Regions from separate parts of the Ruegeria sp. AH12 genome, predicted to be linked through region 4. Evidence: riboswitches for the same ligand, from Rfam matches in the RefSeq annotation. Region 4 holds a riboswitch; each other region holds the start of a gene.
What was found. Region 4 has a riboswitch for cobalamin ahead of ACR0EL_RS06470 (DUF1636 domain-containing protein). Riboswitches for the same ligand answer to the same signal wherever they lie in the genome.

Region 1 (4,209 bases), on a different contig from region 4:
TGGACGTCTTCCATATGCACATTCTCGGTGTTGGGTGCGACCTTGCACAAGCAAGGCACCTTGCGGCTGAGCCGGTCCATGTCGGACATGGTGAAATCGACGCCACCCTCGTTGGCGATGGCAAGTAGGTGCAGGACCGTATTGGTCGATCCACCCATGGCAATGTCGAGGCTCATGGCATTCTCGAATGCATCAAACGTCGCGATCTCGCGTGGCAGGAAGCCTTTTTCGTCCAGATCATAGTGCCGCTTGGTGATCTCGACGATCCGGCGACCCGCTTCAAGGAACAGCTGTTTGCGGTCCGCATGCGTGGCGAGGGTGGAGCCGTTGCCCGGCAGCGCCAGACCCAGTGCCTCGGCCAGACAGTTCATCGAGTTCGCCGTGAACATGCCTGAGCACGAGCCGCAGGTGGGGCAGGCGTTTTCCTCGATATGCTGAACCTGCTCATCGGTGAACCGGTCGTCAGCGGCGGCGACCATGGCATCTACAAGGTCGATCTTCTTGGCATCCAGATCAGCGATGTCGATCTTACCAGCCTCCATCGGCCCGCCCGAGACAAAAATCGCTGGAACGTTCAGACGCATCGCAGCCATCAACATGCCCGGCGTGATCTTATCGCAGTTCGAGATACAGACCATCGCATCGGCGCAATGCGCGTTGACCATGTATTCCACAGAATCCGCAATCACTTCGCGTGAGGGTAGGGAATAGAGCATCCCGTCATGGCCCATGGCGATGCCGTCATCCACCGCGATGGTGTTGAATTCCTTGGCAACACCGCCAGCCTTTTCAACCTCACGCGCGACCATCTGGCCCAAATCCTTTAGGTGGACGTGACCCGGCACGAACTGAGTGAAGGAGTTGACAATGGCGATGATCGGCTTGCCGAAATCATCGTCCTGCATACCGGTGGCGCGCCACAGTCCGCGGGCACCGGCCATGTTGCGGCCATGGGTAGAGGTTCTGGATCGGTACATTGGCATGATGCTGTTTCCCTTTTGCCCCGGTTGCAATATGCGGGGTATGTGCGTTATAGCGCACGTACCATATGTGCGCTATAACGCACAAGAGGATTCGAAAGACAATGGCATGGCTCCGGACGACATAACACTGAAACTAAGGGATGTGCGGGCCGCTTCGGGGTTGAGCCTGTCGAAAGCTGCCGAAATCACCGGTGTCAGCAAAGCGATGCTAGGTCAGATCGAACGCGGCGAATCAAGCCCGACGATCGCAACGCTCTGGAAGATTGCCAAAGGATTTCAGCTGCCGCTTAGCGCGTTGATCGACACCGTGAATGGCGATCCTTCGGTCTTTCAAACCGTCACCTTTCCCGGCAGCATCGAGGTCAAGATCGTCTTCCCCTTTGATCCGGCCTTGGGGGCAGAGACATTTCACGTCAACCTCGACCCGAACCAAAGCCATGAGTCCCCTGCCCATGCCGCTGGTGTGACCGAGGAGGTCTTTGTGCTCAGCGGCACATTGGACATTCTGAAAGGCGAGGCTTGGGTGCCCTTGCAATCGGGGCAGGGGCTGCGATTTGCAGCGGATATCCCGCATGGATATCGCGCAGGTGCTGAAGGGGCGGCGTTTCTGAACATGCATCACTATGCGCAACAGCCAGATGTTCAGGAAAACGGCAAGGTTCATTGATGAGCGAGTTTTTCAACAGCCTGACCATCGTGGACGCCATCGGTTCCTTCGGAGCCTTGATCGTAGTTGCCGCCTATTTCGCCACGCAGATGCGGTACATGAATTCCGAAGATCTGGCTTTTCCCGTAGTGAACCTGCTGGGGTCTGTTTTGATTGTCTATTCGCTGCTTCAGAACTTCAATCTGGCGTCGATGCTGATTGAAGGCTTCTGGATCATCATCAGCGTGATCGGAATCATTCAGCATTTCAGGTTGCGCCGCGCAGGGTAACGCGGCGCAATAGGGTTATGCAGTGTTGTGAAGGCGCGGTGTGAACAGGCCAAACTTGCCCAGATCCCGCATGGATTTTGCTGCGGCCAAAACGGCCAGATCAGCCAGTGGTTCTATCAGGATAACCAGCATGTAGGCAGCGCCGAAACTGGCGACCGCTGTAAAGTTCTCGGCTCCAAATCCTTGGCCATAAAAGGCCCAGAATGCCACCCAGATGGCGACACCGCCCTGATAGGCCGTCGACAGCGCAAGCGCCTGAGAATATTTCAGATCAATATAGGCCGAATTTGGCGCAATGATGCGATTGGCCAAAGCTTGCAAGGCAAACAGCGGAACCAGCAGCGTTGTCATGTTCATCCCGAACTGAGGCAGGTCGAAAGGCGCCAGGAAAAACCCCTGAATGAACAAGCCCGCGATCAGACCGATCGCGGCAGGGGCCGCACCGAACAACAAAAACAGGGTCGATCCCAGAATGAAGTGAACCTCTGACACCCCGACCGGGAAGTGCGGCAATACCTCAAAGAAGGTGAAAACCAGCCCGGTGGTCAGGGCTGAGCGAATGGCAAGGCTGGCAAGGCCACTGCTTTTCAGGCTGTCCCATGCCATTTTAGCGGTATAGAGCCCTGCGCCAGTTGCGGTGACGTAGCTCAGGACAAGTTTGGCGCCATTTACGACGCCCGGTTCGATATGCATAGTTTGGTCTCCTTCCCGTCACACCCGACGGTAGAAAGGTTTAATAATTGGGCTTTCGCCCGGTTTGCACATGGCAGGTCTCCTGACTTGCGGATTGGCTTCGATCCCGACCTTCCCAACCGATTGCTTCGGTCAGTGGCCCAAATGGGACGAAACTCCGCCTACAGTTGCGGGGGCAGTTCCGGAATTGACGGGTATTGTCGCACCGGATTCCCTTTTCATTCCTCCGGGGAAATTCCCCTTTGGAAACCATGTCAGGCAGGTGTCTGGCACCGGGTGCCACCTGTCAAGCAGTCAAACGTGTATGTTTGGAAAAAATTGTCAGCGCTCAGGGGCGTGCAGGCCTTGGCATGGCTTGCACGTTTCGCCGCTCGGATATAGGGAAACTCAGACTCGCTTAGGGGAGGCTTTGATGCAAGACGATCCGAAAACCCTGGTTTCCACCGACTGGCTTGCCGCCCATATCAAGGACCCCGATCTGCGGGTGCTGGATGGGTCGTGGTACCTGCCGCAGCATGGGCGCGATGCCAGAGCTGAGTATGATGAGGGTCATATCCCGGGCGCGCGGTTCTTTGATATCGACGATATTGCGGATCATCGCTCGGACCTGCCGCATATGATGCCGCCGGTCGAGAAGTTCATGTCCCGCCTGCGCGCGATGGGCGTGGGGGATGGACATCAGGTGGTTGTCTATGACGGCTCGGGCCTGTCCTCAGCAGCGCGCGTCTGGTGGATGTTCCGCTTGATGGGGCAGGACAACATTGCCGTGCTGGATGGCGGTCTGCCGAAATGGCAGGCCGAAGGGCGCGAGATCGAAGATCTGCCCCCTGTGATTCGGGATCGGCATATGACCGTACGGGTTCAGAACCATCTGGTGCGCGACGTGACACAGGTGTCCGCCGCCTCCAAACTGGCTGATCATGAGATCATCGATGCCCGAGCCGCCGCCCGTTTTGCCGGGGCCGAGGCTGAACCGCGCGAAGGGCTGCGATCGGGTCACATACCGGGGTCGCGCAACGTGCCCTTTGGCAGCCTGCTAAATAGTGACGGCACGATGAAGTCGCCCGATGCGTGCCGCGCCGTGTTTGAGGCCGCAGGCGTGGATCTGGCTAAACCAGCGATCACCTCGTGCGGTTCGGGCGTGACCGCTGCAATCCTGAGCCTTGCGCTTGAACGCATGGGCAAAAAAGACCACGCGCTTTATGACGGCTCCTGGGCTGAATGGGGTGCTTTCCCAACCCTGCCCGTCGCAACCGGAGAGACCTGATGTTCGAGAACCTCAAACCGCAGCCCGCCGACAAAATCCTGGCGCTGATGCAGATGTACCGCGAAGACCCGCGTGATCAGAAGATTGATCTGGGTGTCGGCGTCTACAAGAATGCCGAAGGTGTTACCCCGGTAATGCGTGCGGTCAAAGCCGCCGAAAAACGCATTCTGGAGGAGCAGGAAAGCAAAGCCTATACGGGACTGGCGGGTGATCCGGCCTATGCCGATGCAATGATCGGCTTGATCCTTGGCGATGCGGTGCCGCGTGCCAATATTGCCGCCGTTGCGACACCGGGCGGGACGGGTGCCTGCCGTCAGGCGTTTGAGATGA
Region 2 (4,209 bases), on a different contig from region 4:
ATCCCGGACCCGGCAGAGATGAATAGATATTTGCCAGCCGTGCTTTCAACATTCGAAAACAGCCCGGCTGGTCCGATGGCTTTGATCCGCATGCCGGGTTGCGCGTTGTCCAGCATCCAGCGCGTTCCAATACTGTCGGGCTGGGCCTTGGCGGTGATCGTGATCGATCGTGGCCGCGAGGGAGAAGATGAGATCGTGTAAGTGCGATGCACAACCCCACCCGGCTGCCCAGGAGCCGGGATTTCAAGGGTCAGAAACTGCCCTGGATGGTACGCAAACATCGACCCAGACGGGGCGCGAAAGGTGAAACTGGCCGTATTGGCCATCTCGGGCACGACCGAGACGCATTCCAGTGTTTCGCTGTCCTGCCAGATATTCGCAACCGCGTTGAGATCTTTCATCACCGTTACTCCGCCGCCATTGTTTCGGGGGCCAACCGACCGGCCAACGTGTTGCAATACCAATCCACGAATTGCAGCACACCGGATTCCTGCGTCGGCGAATACGGGCCAGGCAGATAGGCCGGGCTGTTGATACCCAGCTGATTATCCTCGACCACCTGACGGTCTTCGTCATTGGTGGCAATCCAGACCTCAGTCAGACGTTTCAGATCGTAATCGATCCCTTCGACGGCATCCTGGTGAACCAGCCATTTGGTTGTGACCTCGGTTTCAGTCGGGCTGATTGGTGTGACGCGGAACACGATGGAATGATCAGCCAGAAAGTGGTTCCAGGTTGTTGGGTAGTGAAATTTCAACAACGCCCCTGCATCCGCAAAAGGCGACCGGCCAAGCCAGCGCCGCACGGCGGATTTCCCATCCATCGTATAGCTTTGCGCCCCTTCTTTCAGAGGCATCCGGGCCATACGAAATTGCCCGTCATCATGCAGGTAGAATTGCGAGGGCATCCCAGCGGCTTCGCACCTGTCAAAATGGGCTTGCATATGCAGCGGCGTCTCACCCCCTTCGATCCCTGTGACTGCAGGATCATCAGGGAAGGTACGGCATAGCGCGGGATGGTTACCACCGCAGTGGTAACACTCGCGGTTATTCTCCCAAACCAGCTTCCAATTACCTTTTTCAATGATTGAACTTTCAAAAGCCACTTTGGCGTTGCCCAGATCATGCGGCTCCAGATAAGGGCGTGCGGTATTGGCGAACATGTCGAAATCTGGGGCGTTGTCCGCAAGACAGATGTAAACCAACCCGGCAAGCTCGCGGCAATGCACTATCTTCATACCATGCTGTTTGGGATCGAAATCCGGCCCCATATCGCGCGCCCACAGCAATGAACCATCAAGCTCGTAGGTCCATTGGTGATAGGGGCAAACCAGCTTAGGCACATTGCCTTTTGTAGCCTTGCAAATGATCGAACCACGGTGGCGGCAGGTGTTGTGAAACGCCCTGATTTGGTTGTCAGCACCACGCACAATGACAACGCGGTGGGCGCCCACGGTGTAGGTAACGTAGTCCCCTGCTTTCACCAGTTCACAAGCCGGAATGGCAAACAGCCAATCGCGGTAGTGGATGGCTTCAAGATCGGCCTGAAAAACCTGAGGGTCTGTGTAAAAGGCCTGCTCGAGCGCGTGGCCGGGGATGCGACGTGCCAACAGGCTTTGAATGCTGTTCATTTCTGGCTCTCCTGCCGCGCCCCGCGGCATTGCTTGGGCAGATGACAAGGAGGAACCGTCCGGAGGCGCGCGAGGATCACGTCCGAAACATGTGCCCCCACCGCCACCCGCGGTTTGACATATCTGCAAGGCTGGTTTCCGGACTTGAAAGGGGCTTGCGCCCGGTTGCGACACCTTCCCGGGATCCTCGTCCCAGTGGTTGATTGCCGAACCTGACCTTCCTTACCGTTGCGGGGGCAGTGCCGGAATTTCACCGGCTTCCCAATTCTCCGCTGTCTGAGACTCATACAGCGGCACCTCACATACACAGGATAGAGTCGCGCGGTTCTTATGCTGAGAGACTTGCGACATTTTCAGTTTCAAAACAGACATCTCGATGTTCGGGTCGGATCCGGGTTTGTGCAGTAAAACCCCTGGATACATTTCAGGCACAAACCCGCAATCTTCCGCTCGGCTGGTTTGGCGGTATAAGACATCTTCATAACCGTGCGTCCGTTACGTGCCATCGCCCCAAATGCTGAAAGTAGGAGAGCCCCAATGGAAATCAGACCCTTTGGCGTTGAGATGTGGATGAATGAGTTCGAGACGACCTGCGAACTCAATCTGGCTGAGACCTGCGTTCAGTCCATCACGCTGGGCGAACTGTTCGACATGGCGGGCCAGCACAATAGCATTCTGAACGATCTGTCATCCATGAAGATGACCTATGGCGCAATTGAAGGGTCAGAACGCCTGCGCGATGCGATCTGTGGCCTGTATGACAGTCAGGGCCGGGATAATATCCTGACGACGCATGGGACCATCGGCGCGAACTCGCTGGTGCATCAGACGCTGGTATCGCGTGATGATCACGTGATCTCTGTAATCCCGACCTATCAACAACACTATTCCATTCCCGAAAGCATCGGTGCCGATATCGAATTGTTGCATCTGCGGCCCGAAAACGCGTTCCTGCCCGATCTGGACGAGTTGCGGGCGATGGTGCGACCCGATACGCGCCTGATTGCGATCAACAATCCCAACAACCCAACCGGGGCGCTGATGGATCGCGCATTGCTGGAACAAATCGTCGAGATTGCGCGCGACGTTGATGCCTGGCTGCTTTGTGACGAGGTCTATCGCGGAACGGATCAGACAGGCGACGGCTTCACCGTCGCGGTCGCGGACCTGTACGAAAAAGGGATCAGCACGGCAGGCATGTCAAAGGCCTATTCGCTGGCCGGGTTGCGGGTTGGCTGGATCGCCGGACCCAAAGAGATGCTGCATGACGTGATGATCCACCGGGATTACAACACGATCTCGGTCGGCAAGATTGACGAAATGCTAGCCGCCATGGCGCTGGAACATCGCGACAAGATACTGGCGCGGGCGCACCGGATCACTCGCGAAAACTTGCGGATCGTTCAGGATTGGATCGTAAATGAGCCGCTGCTCAGCTGGGTGCCACCAAAATCCGGCACTACGGCCTTGTTGAAATACGATCTGCCGATGGCTTCACGCGATCTATGCGTGACGCTTTTGCAAGAAGAAGGTGTGATGCTGACGCCGGGCAGTGCTATGGACATGGAAGGCTGGCTGAGGCTTGGCTACACCAACCCGACACAAGATTTGAAAGCTGGTCTGGCCCGGATTTCGGAATTTCTGGCGCGCCACGCCAAGTCGTAGCGCGCCAAACGGCCGCGCAAGAATGTAGATTCAACCCGTCTTGCGCCGTCTCAAACGTCCTGTCCGATCAAAAGAGACGACAAACCCCATGAAATTGGTAGATGTCAGATCGCATGCTCTAGAGGGCATGAAGAGGCTGCAGCGCAAGACCATCCGTGGTCGATTTTCAGAGAGTAAGTAAGATTGGAATCCGCTACTCAATTTGTTGATACAGCCTTTATAGGGCTTTGCCTGTTTTGTGCTAACCTGCTGTTTCTAAGAAAGCGCGATACCGGTGTGTTCATGCCACTGGCCGCGCTGTTTCTTATACAAGGCCTGTCCTCTCTTGGCGCTTTGATCGCCGACGCGTCCGTAAGTGAGGTCGAGTTCAACCTTGTGATGCGCGTCAGCGTGCTTGTGGTTGTGTTCGATTTCGCAAGCCCCTTTTTGTTTTGGCTTTATGTCCGCGCCTTGACCAGCGAAGCGGATGAAGCGCACAAACCAAGGCTGCGTTATCACCTGCCTCCGATCATCATATCCGGGCTGCTGATGTCATCGCTGATGTTTCTGCCAACGGATCTGAGCGATGTGGACCTTCCAGAGGACGATCCCCGGTTGTTGCGGTTTGTGTTGATCGCCTTGGCGGTTTTGGTCGCTGACGTATTGTTTCGGATCATAATGGCCGTTTACCTGATCCTAATCATCCGAATGCTAATGACATACCGCAAACGGCTGCGCGAAGTGTTTGCAAGCACCGAAAACCGTGAGCTGACCTGGGTTTGGGTGATCACTTTGGCAGCTATGTCATTTTGGTTTCTATCCGCTGCTGTCAGCATTCTTACAGTGTCCGAGGCCGTCGGGTTCGAGGTGCAAGATGAGTTGCTTGATTTCTTGGAAAGCCTTGCCCTGCTGTTTCTGTTCTGGGTCATTGGCAT
Region 3 (4,209 bases), on a different contig from region 4:
ATGGGCGGCTCGGTTGTCTCCGGAAAAGATCAGATAGTTGGTGATGGCGGAGAACAGGAAAGACACGGCAAGCCCCGCCAGGATCAGTTTTTCCGGTGCACTTGTGCGCAGCCCTTGGACCAAGGCCAGCACGATGCCCGATGCGATCAGGCCGCCGCAAAACGCGGCCAGCGGCAGGGTCCAGATGCCCAGCACATCACCGGTGACGGTGATGACCAGAACAGCGCCCGCAGCCGCGCCCGAAGAGAGACCGAACAGAAATGGATCTGCCAAGTCGTTGCGCGTGGTGGTTTGCAGTACCACCCCCACAACACCAAGCCCCGCACCGATGACAGCGGCGAACAGCGCGCGCGGTAGGCGCAGATCAAACACGATCCGATGCAGCGGTGACATCTCGCCTTCTGACAGACCTGTGCCCAGGCCGATGGCGGCAATGACATCCGCCACTGGGATCGGGGTTGTACCGTAGACTGTCGACAGCAGCAAAAGGGCGGTCAGAACGACCGCCCCCAGCACAACTATCCGGCCCGTCTGGACCATATCAGTTGGTCGCCGTCGGGTGCATCGCATCCGCCATCTTCTGGATCGCGTCAATGTTTGCCGGTCCCGGTGTCAGCTCTTCATAGCGCAGGCCGATCCAGCGTTCATTTTTCACAGCATCTGTTTGGGACATCACCGGGTGCTCTTGCAGGAACTTGAACGTGTCCTCTGCCCCGTTGCCGGTCTGATAGTCAAGCAGCACCAGGAATTCCGGATTCGATGCAGCAACCGCTTCCCACGAGGTGCGGCCCCAGCTGGTGTCCATGTCATGGGTGACGTTTTCGCCGCCAGCCGCTGCGATCATCGCATCGGGGATGGCGAATTTGCCAGCGGTAAAGGGCGCATCTGCAGGGCCGTCCAGCAGGAAAACACGGGGTTTGGCCAGATCGGCGGTTTTGGCCTCGATGGTAGACAGCTGTTCTTTCCAGCCTGCAACCAGTTCCTCGGCCTTTTCCTCGACGTGCATGACCTGACCCAGACGCAGCACATCGTTGAACAACAGGTCCATGCTGGCCACAGGGCGGTCCTTGTCCAGATGCACGCAGCTTTCGGTCAGGATCATTGTCTTGATGCCGAACGGGGCCAGAGTGTCCGGGGTCACGTCACCACCGGGCTTCATGCCATAATACCAGCCCGCGAAGAACAGGTCGGGCTCTGCCGCAACCAGGTTTTCGACGGTTGGGTATTTGGGGGCCAGTTCCGGGATGTCACCGCGCAGCTTATCGAAATCAGGGCTTGTCTTGTACCAACCGGTGATACCGGTCAGGCCAACAATGTGTTCTTGCAAACCAAGCGCAAAGGCCATGTCGGTCATGTTCATGTCATGCACAACCAGCCGTTCCGGCTTGGCGTCGAACACCAGCGGTTCGCCGCAATTGTCAACGGTCACCTCATGCGCTGCTGCGCCACTGGCCAAGCCGGTGATCATCAAAGCTGACCAAATTTTCTGTTTCATCAATGTCTCCTGTCAGGATGAAAGCGTTCGTTTTCGGATATCCAGCGCCGGGATCACGCGCCCTTCGTGCTGGAAGCACAGGTAGTCAACACCAAACGTGTCGCGCACATGATCTGGCGTGAGTATTTGGTCGACCGGCCCAAAGCCCGTCATGCGTGTGGATTTCATCAGCGCGACATGGCTGGCGAATTCGGGGATCACGACCAAATCATGCACGATCATCACCACCGTCACGCCCAGTTCGGCCACCAGCGAAAGCATGTGCCCCTTGGCATCGGGGTCCAGATGATTGGTGGGCTCGTCCAGAAACAGCAGCGAGGGGTTCTGCGCCAATGCACGCGCGATATGGGCGCGCTGACGTTCCCCACCCGAGAGCCGTTGCATCGGCTTATCCGCCAGATGGGTCAGCTCGGTCGTGCGCAGAACGCGCGCAAGATCCATCTTGTGGTCTTCTGCCGAGCGGTCGCTTTGAATGGGAATCTGACCCAGCGCGACATAGTCGCGTAGTTTCAGGCGGCCATCGGGCAACTCCTGCTGGCCAACAACCGCAATGGTCCGGGCGCGTTCCTGTGCAGACAGGCTGCGCAGGCTTTGACCGTTGATCCGTACATCCCCCAGCGCCAGACGTTCGACCCCGCAGAGCAGGTTCAGCAGCGTTGTTTTGCCGGCGCCGTTCGGACCGGCGATGGCAAGTATGGCCCCTTCTTCCAAAGAGAATGAGACGCTTTGCAGCAACATATCGCCATTCAGGGCGTAGTATTCCAGGTTTTCCGCGACTAGAAAGCTCATGCCTTATCCCGCTTTGGAAGACGGGGCAGACGTGCCAGTGTTTTGAATAGCAAGGCGGGGGGGCGATCTGTTGCGCTGGTCCAGCCGCTCTCGCTGTCGCGGTACTGATGGGCGAAGGCGGCGATTGCATCCAGATCGGCGGTACTTTGAATATCGCCAAACAGGTATTGCGCCTTGCCTTCGGCTTGCAGACCGATGGCCATGGGACGTTCGCATCCTGCCATGCACGGGATCAGTCGCGTAGCGAACCCGTCAGGCAGCGAAGCGTCCAGCAGACTTTGGGCGGCGCTGGCTTCGATCTCACCCTGGCAGGTCGAGCAGATCAGCACAAAGTGATCAGCGTTGCGGGTCATTGCCACCCTCAACGCGCAGAACGCCCGTGTCGAAAGTGCCAGTCCCGATAGGACGCATATGTGCCATCAATCCTCCTTCCAGGACGCCCCGTCCCGGGTTGGTTTCACTGGTGATGGCAGGTCTCCTGACTTGCGGGTCGTTGCTTGGCCAACCTTCCCGGCCTGCTCGGGCCAGTGGTGATTTGGCGTCGCTCTCCGCTTACAGTTGCGGGGGCAGTCACGGACTTGGCCTGTTCCGATATTTCGGGGGCCGCACCGTATTCCCATTTTCATCCCGCAATCAAAGTAGCGGGAACCATCACAGGTCAGCTATTCTGGTGAAGATATGCTTGTCAAGTATCGTCGTTTACGACCGAGCACTATCGTACGACCCGAAGAACGGGTCTGCTATTGATGCGCTCGCGACGCGCGGCATCTGTTGGGAACCGGTTGGCAAGTGTCAGGCCCGCTTGCACGACATGGGCATCCGGATACCCGCCAGAAAGCAACCCAGCGGCATCTCGGGCGGCTGGTGTTTCGTCGCGCCGCATGTGATGCAGCATACGCATCAACGCCAGTTCATCACTGGTGAAATGGTTGCGGCTTTCGACGCAGAGCGGGTCGTTGAACGCCAATCCGTAGGGGCGGCTGTAAAGCGTGGCCTTGATGATCTTGTAGACCAGATGGGCCAAGGTCAGACCCTGATCCACGCCCCACCGCTCGATGGCGGTAGAATACGCAAATTGCCAGGATTGCGTATCGGGCTCTGCAAAACTTTGAATGAAATGGCGCATCACAGGCAGGAGCCCGCGCTCGAAATCATCAAATTCGAATTGGACCAGTGGGCGGATCGACTTGTTTTCAGGGGGTGTCATGCGTATTTCCTCCCCTGTTTTGCGACACAACAGGTAAGGCTGTGAACGTTTTTTGGCAGGTTGTTCTGATCTATGGGTTGGTCAGACTGCGTCGTAGATGCACGGGCTGGAAGCCGTAGATCAGCCTCAATCGCTTGCCGTAGTTTTGGCTTGAGCGCGCAGCCATGACGGCTTGCGACAGCATCCATGGCCAGAAGATCTGCAAGTGAATTTGCCATTGAATACACCCCTTGTGGTCGCTGATCCGGACCGGGCGTGATTCCAAGGGATCTGACTAGGTCAGCCAGTAACTGACAAAAATACTCGGATAATGCAACAGGGAAGTTTCCTGCCCCAATGCTGGGGCCGGTTGTTGCTTTTCAGGCCACCGCTGCCGGATCAGATCAGTAATCCGCAACCAACAGGAATTCGGCCTCGGTATCTTCTTCGATCGTGGCAAAGCGGGGGATGGATTGTTCAAACACGTTATCGGTGCGGTCGTCGTTTACGGTTGAGACCTCGCCGATCAGGCAATCCCCGCGCTCGGCCCAGAAGGCGTGCCAGATGCCGGGCATCAGGGTTACGCTTTCGCCGGGTTTCAGGCGCAGCAATTCGCCCGGAGCGATGGTGATATCGCATCCATCGCTGGGAACCACAACCGGTGTGTCTCGGTCGACGCTGCCGTCGGGGTTCGAGGCATAGATCTCCATCACCAGATCGCCGCCGCCCCGGTTGATGA
Region 4 (4,209 bases):
AGGCAATGCCCGCCGAAATGCGCCCGTCCACCTCGGGCAGCACCACATGCATGGCGAGGTCGGCAGGGGAGAGACCCCGTTCCGCCTCGGCCCACGCTTTGCGGCGCGACGTGGCCAGAGCCATCTGAAACACGGGCACGCCCGCCGCGTCCAAAGGGGACGTACCCGATGCGCCTTTGCCTGAGAACGAGGTGGCGTTGATGATCGCCGAAGGTTTCAGTGCGACGATGTTGTCGCGCAGCCATTCTGCGGCAGCAGGAGCCTTGAGCGAGGGGGCGAAGAGACCGACGGCCTCGAACCCACGATCCCGCAAGCTGCGGATCACGGCGGCGACGGGGGCCGTGTCCGCCGAGGTCAGATAGGCGCGATAGAACGTGACGACGATACGTTTTGCGTCGCCCGAAAACGCAGTCTCAACCGGGATCACGCCGCGATCAGGACACCACGCGCCGGATTCGGGCAGGATCTTAGCCCCCATAACAGGGCCGGCATAAAGCCCCGCCGCCAATGCCATCTGCGCTAAGGCGGCCTGTGCTGCGACTTCACCGCCGGTGTCGCAAAGATGGGCCAGACGGCGCAGGGTCGAGACGGGTAGGGTGGAATATTCATCCAGCCGCGTGTCCTCACGCCCGTCGGCGGGTAAGACGGCCAACGCGATGCCCTTGTCCTGCGCCAGCGACAGAACTTGCTGCAGTCCGTAGGCCCAGTATGGCACGCCACCAATCAGGCGGATCAGAATGCCCTTCGCACCCTCAAGCGTCTGTTCCACGTAGGTGTCGACGGACAGAGGATGCTTCAACGCCGCCAAGTTCGCCAACCGCATCGTGGGCATACGCCCCTCGGGCCCGCCGCCACGGTGCCAGCCTGCCGCGAAAGCGCCAAGGTCGCTGTCCGAGAAGGACAGCACCACCAAATCCGCCGGGCTCTGGCCCAGATCGGTTGGGGTTTCCGTTTCTTCTAACCCGTGGCTTTCGCGGAAGACGACGTGCATGGGCCTTACTCAGCGGCCTCGGTTACGCCCGTGAGGATATCGCGGATCTCTGCTTCTTTGATGTCGTCATGCTCAGCGATCACCACCATGCGCGAGCGGCGTTCTTCACCGGGCCCCCACGGGCGGTCGTACTGGTGACGCACACGAGCACCCACGGCTTGCACCAGCAGGCGCATCGGTTTGCCTCGAACAGCGGCATAGCCTTTGACGCGCAGGATGTTCAGCTCATTGGCCAGACGCTCGATCTTGGCGACCAGATCGGCAGGATCGGATTGTTCCGGCAACTCGACGATGGTGCTTTCGAAATCGTCATGCTCGTGATCGTGGTGACCGTCGTGATGCGACGGACGAGCATCCATGTCATCCTCGGCTGCGGCCTCAAGACCCAGAACGACGCGCACATCCACGGCGCCTTCGGCAACTTCGACAACGGGCAGCGGGCGAGGGGCCTCAGTGGCGATGATCTCTTTCGCTTTGGCGACGCCTTCAGGACCGGCCAGATCGGGCTTGGTCAGCAGAATGATGTCGGCGCAGGAAATCTGATCCTCGAACACCTCGGACAAGGGTGTTTCGTGGTCAATCGAGTCATCGGCCAGACGTTGCGCATCCACCGCTGCCACATTCGGCGCAAAGCGACCGGCGGCGACGGCTTCGGCATCGGCCAGCGCGATCACGCCATCAACGGTGATTTTTGAGCGGATATCGGGCCAGTCGAACGCTTTCAGCAGCGGCTTAGGCAAGGCGAGGCCCGAGGTTTCGATCAGAATGTGATCGGGGCGCGGCTCCAGCGCCATCAAGGCTTCGATGGTCGGGATGAAGTCGTCGGCCACGGTGCAGCAGATACAGCCGTTCGCGAGCTCCATGATGTTTTCCGCCGGGCAATCCGGGATCGCGCAGGATTTCAGGATGTCGCCATCGACGCCCACATCGCCGAACTCATTGACCACCACCGCCAGACGCTTGCCCTGCGGGTTTTGCATCAGATGCTTGACCAGTGTGGTTTTGCCCGAGCCCAGAAAGCCAGTGATCACGGTGACGGGGAGTTTTTCCAAGTTGCTCATTTTAGGGCTCCAATCGGGGGAATACGGGCCGCACAGTTTTTGCGGAAATGTTCAGGACGTTCGCGCCATTTGACCAAACCATCGTCAGTGGCCAAATACTTGGTCACACCTTCGATGATCGTTTCGACATGGTCGGTTTCGTTGAGGTTCTCGTAGACAAAAGTCCAACGCGTGGGCCCGCCACGCAGTACGATGGAACATCCTTGATCGCAATTTGACAGGCACTCCACGGGTTTCAGGTGGATTCCATCTGGCACGCCCGCCTGTTCAAGCGCCTTATGCAGCAAAGCGCCGGGGCGCTGGGTGTCATCTTCGATTGCTAGGCCACGGCGGCATGTCGTGCAGACCAGCAGTTCAACTGGTGCGGCTTTACTCATCTCTCTCATCCCCCTTAGTCAAATCTGGGGGACGGGGTTTCATGTGGGCCGATCCAAGCCCCACACCGGAACACCCCGTCCGGTTTCATCTTCGGGCGCTGGCAGGTCTCCCGGCTTGCGGATGTCAGGGTGTATACCCTGTCGGATGTCCTGCCTTCCCAGCCTTTGGCCAGTGGCTTTGGGCACCCTCTCCGGTCACGGTCGCGGGGGCGGCTGCGTTTGGCGGTAAACCCGTTGACGCATTCCCTTTTCATCCTCTTACGAGGACACCAACGGATCGGACATGCGGCACTGATACGGTGCTTGTCAAGCGTGTCGCCGACAACCGCAACGCCGGGTGCAGAAAAACGACCTCTGGCAGTCGCTGGGCGGCATGGCTGGGCTTAGCCTGCGGCTTTCGAAAGGTTTACAGCGACCACTTCACTGAACCAAATGTTTGACGAATAACTAGACGGCTCTTCATAACAGCAGATACAGGCCAAAGTCGGGGGCGTTTTGCTTTGGTATCTGGAAGCTTTGTGAGAGTGGTGGGCGACCCTGGAATCGAACCAGGCGTGCGTCTCCGCGAGGGAGTTACAGTCCCCTGCCACACCTTGCGGCCTGTCGCCCACTGTCAGGCGTTGCACCTGACGTGGAGGCGTGATTACTAGCGCACCAAAGGAGCGTCAACAGGAAAATACGGCATTGACGCAGGAAAGCGAATTCATGGCCCGGAGGCCCTCAGAATGAAAAAACCCAAGTGGGTTGTTGAAAAGGAACAGGCGCGAAAAGCAGCTGCGGCAGAGACGGTTTGGCTGTTTGGTTTGCACGCCGTGCGCGACGCCTTGATGAACCCCAAACGCCAGAAACTGCGCCTGATTGTGACGCGAAATGCGCGGGACAAGCTGCTCGAAGCCATTGAATTCGCGGGGATCGAGGCCGAGATGGTTGATCCGCGCAAGTTTAGTGCCCCGATCGATGCGGGTTCGGTGCATCAGGGGGCAGCGCTTGAGGTTAAGCCGCTGGAGTGGGGCGGTTTGGCCGAGAACTGCATCGGACGGGAACATCCCCGGGTGATCCTGCTGGACCGTGTAACGGACCCACATAATGTAGGTGCGATTCTTCGGTCAGCCGAAGTACTGGGTGCAAGTGCTGTGATCGGAACCCGGCATCATTCGGCCCCTGAAACCGGGGCACTGGCCAAGACCGCCAGCGGCGCATTGGAACGTCAGCCTTATCTAAGGGTGCGCAATCTGGCCGATGCCATAACCGAGCTTCAGTCGATGGGGTTTCTGGTGCTTGGTCTGGATGGCGAGGCGGATGAAACTATTGAAACAGCCCTGGGGGACCAAAGGGATCGACCTGTGGCGCTGGTATTGGGTGCTGAAGGGCCGGGATTGCGGCAAAAGACCAAAGAAACTGTAGATCAATTGGTTAAAATTGACGCATCCGGGGGATTTGGGTCACTGAACGTCTCAAATGCTGCCGCAATCGCCCTATATGCCTCTCGGCATCATTAGACAGGAGATCGCTATTTCCGGACCGTCCAAAATCGCCACCTGCTGCTATTGCGGTACTCGGGCTGCCCTGGTTCTGACCGGGAAGAAACGGCACGAGCTGAGTTGTTCAAGCTGCGGTGCGCCCCTGCACGACCTTAAGATGTTGCCAAAGCACAAGGTTCAGAAATCAAAGTCTGCTCGTACGGCGATCAGCCACGTAGCACCCCCGAAATCGCGAAAAAAGAAGAAGAAAAAGAGCACTTTCTATCGCGTTCTGGATGAAGCCTGGGACGTTATAGAAG

Region 1: it holds a riboswitch for cobalamin, as region 4 does, so the genes downstream of both, ACR0EL_RS13915 (energy-coupling factor ABC transporter permease) here and ACR0EL_RS06470 (DUF1636 domain-containing protein) in region 4, are expected to answer to the same signal.
Region 2: it holds a riboswitch for cobalamin, as region 4 does, so the genes downstream of both, ACR0EL_RS07465 (aromatic ring-hydroxylating oxygenase subunit alpha) here and ACR0EL_RS06470 (DUF1636 domain-containing protein) in region 4, are expected to answer to the same signal.
Region 3: it holds a riboswitch for cobalamin, as region 4 does, so the genes downstream of both, ACR0EL_RS10735 (DUF1636 family protein) here and ACR0EL_RS06470 (DUF1636 domain-containing protein) in region 4, are expected to answer to the same signal.

The regions. Positions count from the first base shown of each region.
Region 1 covers NZ_JBQFYL010000009.1:28,316-32,524, forward strand. The annotation lists gene ilvD (dihydroxy-acid dehydratase) at 1-983, opposite strand, end outside; gene ACR0EL_RS13905 (helix-turn-helix domain-containing protein) at 1,090-1,650, shown strand; gene ACR0EL_RS13910 (CBU_0592 family membrane protein) at 1,650-1,919, shown strand; gene ACR0EL_RS13915 (energy-coupling factor ABC transporter permease) at 1,935-2,612, opposite strand; cobalamin riboswitch at 2,668-2,881, opposite strand; gene sseA (3-mercaptopyruvate sulfurtransferase) at 3,025-3,879, shown strand; gene ACR0EL_RS13925 (amino acid aminotransferase) at 3,879-4,209, shown strand, end outside.
Region 2 covers NZ_JBQFYL010000003.1:153,755-157,963, forward strand. The annotation lists gene ACR0EL_RS07460 (FAD-binding oxidoreductase) at 1-401, opposite strand, end outside; gene ACR0EL_RS07465 (aromatic ring-hydroxylating oxygenase subunit alpha) at 407-1,630, opposite strand; cobalamin riboswitch at 1,743-1,946, opposite strand; gene ACR0EL_RS07470 (aminotransferase) at 2,168-3,295, shown strand; gene ACR0EL_RS07475 (helix-turn-helix domain-containing protein) at 3,479-4,209, shown strand, end outside.
Region 3 covers NZ_JBQFYL010000005.1:107,726-111,934, forward strand. The annotation lists gene ACR0EL_RS10720 (iron ABC transporter permease) at 1-540, opposite strand, end outside; gene ACR0EL_RS10725 (ABC transporter substrate-binding protein) at 542-1,495, opposite strand; gene ACR0EL_RS10730 (ABC transporter ATP-binding protein) at 1,508-2,284, opposite strand; gene ACR0EL_RS10735 (DUF1636 family protein) at 2,281-2,637, opposite strand; cobalamin riboswitch at 2,736-2,952, opposite strand; gene ACR0EL_RS10740 (hypothetical protein) at 2,997-3,491, opposite strand; gene ACR0EL_RS10745 (D-lyxose/D-mannose family sugar isomerase) at 3,875-4,209, opposite strand, start outside.
Region 4 covers NZ_JBQFYL010000002.1:479,279-483,487, reverse strand. The annotation lists gene cobN (cobaltochelatase subunit CobN) at 1-991, opposite strand, end outside; gene cobW (cobalamin biosynthesis protein CobW) at 997-2,052, opposite strand; gene ACR0EL_RS06470 (DUF1636 domain-containing protein) at 2,049-2,429, opposite strand; cobalamin riboswitch at 2,513-2,718, opposite strand; tRNA gene ACR0EL_RS06465 (tRNA-Tyr) at 2,955-3,038, opposite strand; gene rlmB (23S rRNA (guanosine(2251)-2'-O)-methyltransferase RlmB) at 3,155-3,928, shown strand; gene ACR0EL_RS06455 (hypothetical protein) at 3,909-4,209, shown strand, end outside.